Aquabacterium sp. OR-4: one gene and its partner. The main gene of each other region encodes a partner of the protein of the gene in region 2 in a complex. Links are inferred from orthologs where the notes say so. Each region holds a gene or a part of one and is shown on either strand. Other genes may lie near its edges.

Evidence for each region.
Region 1: the proteins of mfd (region 2) and uvrA are in contact, whole or in part, in a crystal structure (PDB 4DFC), measured with the Escherichia coli proteins. The link is inferred for Aquabacterium sp. OR-4 from one-to-one orthologs.

What each region holds. Positions count from the first base shown.
Region 1 is NZ_JAOCQD020000001.1:427,868-431,503, forward strand. The notes cover bases 27-3,597. They hold uvrA (excinuclease ABC subunit UvrA), read left to right. Parts: upstream 27-361; coding sequence 362-3,397; downstream 3,398-3,597. Other genes in these bases: N4G63_RS01720 (PEP-CTERM sorting domain-containing protein), read right to left, coding at 27-141; N4G63_RS01730 (P-loop NTPase family protein), read left to right, coding at 3,535-3,597. In the rest of the region: more of N4G63_RS01720, read right to left, coding at 1-26; more of N4G63_RS01730, read left to right, coding at 3,598-3,636. UniProt on the Escherichia coli protein: The UvrABC repair system catalyzes the recognition and processing of DNA lesions. UvrA is an ATPase and a DNA-binding protein. A damage recognition complex composed of 2 UvrA and 2 UvrB subunits scans DNA for abnormalities.
Region 2 is NZ_JAOCQD020000001.1:1,538,513-1,542,618, forward strand. What follows is about bases 39-4,079. They hold mfd (transcription-repair coupling factor), read left to right. Parts: upstream 39-411; coding sequence 412-3,879; downstream 3,880-4,079. Other genes in these bases: ispD (2-C-methyl-D-erythritol 4-phosphate cytidylyltransferase), read right to left, coding at 39-157; N4G63_RS06535 (DUF4212 domain-containing protein), read right to left, coding at 3,895-4,079. In the rest of the region: more of ispD, read right to left, coding at 1-38; more of N4G63_RS06535, read right to left, coding at 4,080-4,106. UniProt on the Escherichia coli protein: Couples transcription and DNA repair by recognizing RNA polymerase (RNAP) stalled at DNA lesions. Mediates ATP-dependent release of RNAP and its truncated transcript from the DNA, and recruitment of nucleotide excision repair machinery to the damaged site.

The DNA.
Region 1 (3,636 bases), 1.1 Mb from region 2 along the record:
GTAGGTGCCGGTGGCCAGCAGGCTGTCGTACACCACGTTCAGCGCGTTGGCGCTCATGGGTGCCGACAGGGCCAGCACGCTGGCCACGGCCATCGGCGCCAGCGCCAGGAAACGGTTCTTGCGGGTCTTCGGGGCGGTCATCGTTGGCTCCTCTGGATACTCGGACTTGACAGAGTGGAAACTCTAGCGCCGCCGGCCCGTGCCGCGGCGGCGGCCCCCACCTGCATCCGGGGGGCCGGTGCCCCACTCCGGGGGGCGCAGTGGAAACAACTTGTGACCCAGCGCACGCCGACAGGCCCGAAACCGGCCGCGATGGCGCCGCCGACTATCATGTCCGGTTGCCCTCGAACTGCTGCGCCCCATGTCCCGCCCGTCTCCCGCCGAAGCCGCCACCGCAGCCCAGGCCCCGGCCGCCACGCCGAAACCGCCCGCCATCACCGCGTCCAGCCACCTGCAGATCCGCGGTGCGCGCACGCACAACCTCAAGGCCATCGACCTCGACATCCCCAAGCACAGCCTGGTGGTGATCACCGGCCTGTCGGGCTCGGGCAAGAGCAGCCTGGCCTTCGACACGCTGTACGCCGAGGGCCAGCGCCGCTATGTGGAAAGCCTGAGCGCCTATGCGCGCCAGTTTCTGCAGCTGATGGACAAGCCCGATGTGGATGTGATCGAGGGCCTGGCACCGGCCATCAGCATCGAGCAGAAGGCCACCAGCCACAACCCGCGCTCCACCGTGGGCACGGTGACCGAGATCCACGACTACCTGCGCCTGCTGTTCGCACGTGCCGGCACGCCCTTCTGCCCTGATCACAACCTGCCGCTGCAGGCGCAGAGCGTGGGCCAGATGGTGGATTTCGTGCTGGCCCTGCCCGAGGACACCAAGCTGATGATCCTGAGCCCGGTGGTGCGCGACCGCAAGGGCGAGTTCGTCGAGCTGTTCGCCGAGATGCAGGCCAAGGGCTATGTGCGCTTTCGCGTCGACGGCCAGATCGTCGAGGCCACCGAGCTGCCGGCGCTGAAGAAGAACGAGAAGCACGACATCGACGTGGTGATCGACCGGCTCAAGGCCCGGCCCGACGCCAAGCAGCGCCTGGCCGAGAGCTTTGAGGCCGCGCTGCGCGCCGCCGACGGGCGGGCCATCGCCTTCGAGATGGACACCGGCAAGGAGCATCTCTTTTCCAGCAAGTTCGCCTGCCCGGTGTGCAGCTACGCGCTGGCCGAGCTGGAGCCGCGGCTGTTCTCGTTCAATGCGCCGATGGGCGCCTGCCCGCACTGCGACGGCCTGGGGCAGCAGACGGTGTTCGATCCCGAGCGCGTGGTGGCATTCCCCAGCCTGAGCCTGGCCGGTGGCGCGGTGAAGGGCTGGGACCGGCGCAACGCCTACACCTTCAGCCTGCTGGAGAGCGTGGCCGCGCACTACGGCTTCGACATCGAGGCGCCGTTCGAGGAGCTGCCGCCCAGCGCGCGGCACACGCTGCTGCACGGCTCGGGCACCGACCAGATCGAGTTCGTCTACCAGTCGGAGACGGCCAAGGGCAAGCCGCGCATGGTCAAGCGTGCCCATCCCTTCGAGGGGATCATTCCCAACTTCGAGCGCCGCTACAAGGAGACCGATTCGGTCACCGTGCGCGAAGACCTGGCGCGCTACCAGGCCGCCAAGCCCTGCGCCCACTGCCACGGCACGCGGCTGCGGCGCGAGGCGCGGCATGTGTTTCTGGTGGGCGCCGATCGCGCCGATGGCCAGCCGGCGGTGCCGCGCCAGGCCATCTTCGAGATCGAGCACGCCACGCTGGCCGAGGCGCTGGCGTACTTCGAGGCCCTGCACCTCACCGGCGCCAAGGCCGAGATCGCCGACAAGGTGGTGCGCGAGATCCGCGCGCGGCTGAAGTTCCTGAACGACGTGGGCCTGAACTACCTGAGCCTGGACCGCAGCGCCGACACCCTCAGCGGTGGCGAAGCGCAGCGCATCCGCCTGGCCAGCCAGATCGGCAGCGGCCTGACCGGCGTGATGTACGTGCTGGATGAACCCAGCATCGGCCTGCACCAGCGCGACAACGAGCGCCTGATCGGCACGCTGCGCCACCTGCGCGACCTGGGCAACAGCGTGCTGGTGGTCGAGCACGACGAGGACATGATCCGCGCCGCCGATCATGTCATCGACATGGGCCCCGGCGCCGGCGTGCACGGCGGCCGCGTCATCGCCCAGGGCACGCCCGAGGCCGTGGCCGCCCATCCCGAGAGCCTGACCGGCCGCTACCTCTCGCAGGTGCTGCGCATCGAGGTGCCGAAGCAGCGCCGGGCCTGGGCCGCCGCGCCGTCGCCGGCCCCCGAGCCCGAGGCGACCGCGCCGCGCAAGCGCCTGCCCGACGGCAGCTGGCCCAGCTTCACGCAGAGCACGGCCACCTCGCTGCGCATTGCCAATGCCCGCGGCAACAACCTCAAGGGCGTGACGGTGGACATCCCGGTGGGCCTGCTCACCTGCGTGACCGGCGTCTCGGGCTCGGGCAAGAGCACGCTGATCAACGACACCCTGTACGCGGCGGTGGCCAAGAAGCTGTACCAGAGCCACACCGAACCCGAAGCGCACGACGAGATCGAGGGCCTCGACGCCTTCGACAAGGTGATCAACGTCGACCAGAGCCCGATCGGCCGCACGCCGCGCAGCAACCCGGCCACCTACACCGGGCTGTTCACGCCGATCCGCGAGCTGTTTGCCGAGGTGCCGATGGCGCGCGAGCGCGGCTACGGGGCCGGCCGCTTCAGCTTCAACGTGGCCGGCGGCCGCTGCGAGGCCTGCCAGGGCGACGGTGTGATCAAGGTCGAGATGCACTTTCTGCCCGACGTGTACGTGCCCTGCGACACCTGCGCCAGCAAGCGCTACAACCGCGAGACGCTGGAGGTGCTGTACAAGGGCCGCAACATCCACGAGGTGCTGGCCATGACGGTGGAGGAGGCGCGCGGCTTCTTCAGCGCCGTGCCGGCACTGGCGCGCAAGCTGCAGACGCTGCTGGACGTGGGCCTGGGCTACATCACCCTCGGCCAGAGCGCCACCACGCTGAGCGGCGGCGAGGCGCAGCGCGTGAAGCTGGCGCTCGAGCTCAGCAAGCGCGACACCGGCCGCACGCTCTACATCCTGGACGAGCCCACCACCGGCCTGCACTTCGCCGACATCGAGCTGCTGCTGCGCGTGCTGCACCAGCTGCGCGAGGCCGGCAACACCATCGTGGTGATCGAGCACAACCTCGATGTCATCAAGACCGCCGACTGGCTGATCGACATGGGCCCCGAGGGCGGCGCCGGCGGCGGCACCGTGGTGGCCGCCGGCACACCCGAAGACGTGGCTGCCTGCGAGGCCAGCTTCACCGGGCGCTTTCTGAAGCCGCTGCTGGCGCGTTGAGGTGGGGCACCCGGCGCCGCGGGTACGCGACGCCACCCGCCGCCGCGGGTCTTTACCTCACACAACGTTCGCGCAACAGCGCGGCGCAGGCCGCGGCCTAGGCTCACCGCCATGGTGTCTGCCGTGAAAGGCCTGCGATGAACTCCGCTGTGCTTGCCGTTTCCGAACCCCGTGCCGGCGCTGCGGCGCCGGTGCCCACGCTGGCCACGGCCATCACGCCGTCGTGGCGGCGTGTGCGT
Region 2 (4,106 bases):
CCAGCGTGGCGGCGATGCGCTCCACCTGCGCCAGCGCGGCCAGCGTGTGCGCCACCACCGGCAAACCGGCCAGCGCGACGTATTGCTTGGGCACGAACGAGCCCGAGCGGCTGCCGGTGCCCGCACAGGGCACCAACGCGAAACAACGGGGAGTCATGTCAGCCCCTCGTCCGGCGAATACGTCGGCCCGCAGGGGCACCCGGCCCCGCGAGTACGCAGGGCCACCCGCCGGGCGGGTTGGCGGGCCGGCTTGGGGGCGGCCCGGCGCTCGGCCCGCCCGCTTCGGTCAACAGTGTGTTCATGGGCGGGATTCTAGAATTCGCGTTCATCACGCCCCCGAGTCACGGCTCCGGGGCGTGCCGTCGTTTTCAGCGGCTGCGGCCGCGCTCCGTCTTTCCACCGGTCCTGCCCATGCAACTGCCCGTCATCGCCCCCGGCAAACGCTTCACGCTGCCACGGCCCATCGGCTCGGCCGATGCCCTGCTGCTGGCCCGATTTGCGCAGGCACGCGTGGGCGAGAAGAAGCTGCTGGCCATCGTCACCGCCGAGCCGGCCGACGCGCAGCGCCTGGCTGACGAGATGCCGTTCTTCGCCCCGGGGCTGCGCGCCACGGTGTTTCCGGACTGGGAGACCCTGCCCTACGACACCTTCAGCCCGCACCAGGACCTGATCAGCGAGCGCCTGGCCACGCTGTGGCGCATCCACAAGGGCGATGCCGACGTGGTGCTGCTGCCCGCCACCACGGCGCTCACGCGGCTGGCGCCGCCCTCGTTCCTGGCGGCCACCACCTTCGAGTTCAAGCAAAAGCAGAAGCTCGACGAGGCGGCGCTGCGCGCTCAGCTCACGCTGGCCGGCTACAACCATGTGAGCCAGGTGGTGTCGCCCGGCGAGTACGCGGTGCGCGGCGGCCTGATCGACCTGTTTCCGATGGGCTCGCCGGTGCCCTACCGCGTGGACCTGTTCGACAACGAGGTCGACTCGATCCGCACCTTCGACCCCGACAGCCAGCGCAGCCTGTACCCGGTGCCCGAGGTGCGGCTGCTGCCGGGCCGCGAGTTTCCGATGGACGAGGCGGCGCGCACCATGTTCCGCCAGCGCTGGCGCGAGAAGCTCGATGGCGACCCCACCAAGAGCCGCATCTACAAGGACATCGCCCAGGGCATCGCCACGGCCGGCATCGAGTACTTTCTGCCGCTGTTCTTCGAGCAGACGGCGACGGTCTTCGACTACCTTGGCGCCCAGGCATCCTTGGTGCTGCATGGCGAGGTCGATCAGGCCATCGAGCGCTTCTGGACCGACACGCGCGAGCGCCACCGCTTCATGGCCGCCGATCCCGACCGGCCGGTGCTGGCGCCGGAAGAGATCTTTCAGCGCGCCGACGAGTTTTTTGCCAATGCCGGCCGCCAGGCCACGCTGGTGCTGCGCGGCGATGAACCACTGGATTGGGCCCGCCCGCTGCCCGACATCGCCGCCGACCGCGGCGCCACCGAGCCACTGGCCGCGCTGGGCCGGCACCTCGACAGCACGCCGCACCGCGTGCTGATCGTGGCCGAAAGCGAAGGCCGGCGCGAAAGCCTGCTGGAGCTGCTGCGCGACCACAAGATCGAGCCGCCCAGCGTGGCCACGCTGGCCGAGTTTCTGGCCCAGACCGGCGATGAGCGCGAGAAGGTGGCCATCACTGCCGCGCCGCTGGCGGCCGGCTTCTTCTGGCACGAGCCCGAGGCGCCCGAGGGCGCGCTGGCGATCCAGTTCCTCACCGAGACCGAGCTGTTTGCCAGCACGCCGCAGGCCCGCCGGCGCCGCAAGCAGGAGCAGACCAGCAGCGTCGACGCGCTGATCAAGGACTTGTCGGAGCTTAAGGTGGGCGATCCGGTGGTGCATGCCAGCCACGGCATCGGCCGCTACCAGGGGCTGCTGAACATCGACCTGGGCGAAGGCCCGAGCGAGTTTCTGCACCTCGAATACGCGGACAAGGCCACGCTGTACGTGCCGGTGGCGCAGCTGCAGCTGATCAGCCGCTACACCGGCGTCAGCGCCGACGAGGCGCCGCTGCACCGGCTGGGCAGCGGGCAGTGGGAGAAGGCCCGCCGCAAGGCCGCCGAGCAGGTGCGCGACGCCGCCGCCGAGCTGCTGAACCTGTACGCCCGCCGCGCCGCGCGCGAGGGCTTTGCGCACCGTTTCAGCCCGCACGACTACGAGGCCTTTGCCTCGAGCTTCGGCTTCGAGGAGACGCCCGACCAGCGCGCCGCCATCCACGCCGTGATCCAGGACCTGGTGAGCCCCAAGCCCATGGACCGCCTGGTGTGCGGCGACGTGGGCTTCGGCAAGACCGAGGTGGCGCTGCGCGCAGCCTTCGTGGCGGTGCATGGCGGCAAGCAGGTGGCGCTGCTGGCGCCCACCACGCTGCTGGCCGAGCAGCACTACCAGACCCTGGTCGACCGCTTCGGCAAGTGGCCGGTGCGCATTGCCGAGATGTCGCGCTTTCGCTCGCCCAAGGAGATCCGGGCCGCGCTCGACGGCCTGGCCGACGGCACCATCGACATCGTGGTCGGCACCCACAAGCTGCTGAGCGCCGAGCTCAAGTACAAGCGCCTGGGCCTGCTGATCATCGACGAGGAACACCGTTTCGGCGTGCGCCACAAGGAGGCCATCAAGGCCATGCGCGCCGAGGTGGATGTGCTCACGCTCACCGCCACGCCCATTCCACGCACCCTCGGCATGGCCTTGGAAGGCCTGCGCGACCTGAGCGTGATCGCCACCGCCCCGCAGCGCCGCCTGGCGATCAAGACCTTCGTGCGCAGCGAGGGCAATAGCGTGATCCGCGAGGCCGTGCTGCGCGAGTTGAAGCGCGGCGGCCAGGTGTACTTCCTGCACAACGAGGTCGAGACCATCGAGGCCCGCGGCCGCCGGCTGGCCGAGCTGCTGCCCGAGGCACGCATCGCCATCGCCCACGGCCAGATGCCCGAGCGCCAGCTCGAGTCGGTGATGCGCGACTTCGTGGCCCAGCGCCACAACGTGCTGCTGTGCTCGACCATCATCGAGACCGGCATTGACGTGCCCAGCGCCAACACCATCGTCATCAGCCGCGCCGACAAGTTCGGCCTGGCGCAGCTGCACCAGCTGCGCGGCCGCGTGGGCCGCAGCCACCACCAGGCCTATGCCTACCTGCTGGTGCCCGACACCGAAACCCTCACCAAGCAGGCGCAGCAGCGGCTCGACGCGATCCAGAGCATGGAGGAGCTGGGCTCGGGCTTCTACCTGGCCATGCACGACCTCGAGATCCGCGGCTGCGGCGAGGTGCTGGGCGAAAAGCAGAGCGGCAACATGATGGAGGTCGGCTTCCAGCTCTACAACGACATGCTGGCCGAGGCCGTGCGCGCACTGAAAAACGGCCAGGAGCCCGACCTGCTGAGCCCCACCGGCGTGTTTGGCGGCAGCACCGATGTCAACCTGCATGCCCCGGCCCTGCTGCCCGACGCCTACTGCGGCGACGTGCATGTGCGCCTGAACCTCTACAAGCGCCTGGCCACCGCCAGCAAGCCCGAGCAGCTGGACGCCATGCTCGAAGAGATCACCGACCGCTTCGGCAAGCTGCCGGCCCAGGGCCAGACCCTGTTCGACACCCACCGCCTGCGCGTGCTGGCGCGGCCCTACGGCGTGGTGAAGATCGACGCCAACCCCAAGCTGATGAACATCACCTTCCGGCCCAACCCGCCGGTGGATGCGATGCGCATCATCGAGCTGGTGCAGAAGAACCGCGCCATCAAGCTGGTGGGCAATGACAAGCTGCGCATCGACCGCGAGATCGCCGATCCGAAGGACCGCGCGCAGTTTGTGCGCGAGGTGCTGCGCAACCTGGGCCAGCCAACCTCGGCCTGACAGGCCGCCATTGCCTCAGTCGTCTTGCGCGGGGCTGTACTCGTCGTCCAGGCGGTCCATGCGCAGCGAGTAGCCCCACACCAGCGCGCAGAAGATGAACAGCGCGCCCTGCGAGGCCATCCAGAAGCTGAAGGGCCAGCCAAAGAAGGCGAAGCTCAGTTCGCGGGCAAACACCGACAGCGCGATGGTCAAGACCAGCCACACCGCCAGCAGCAGCAGCGTGAGCC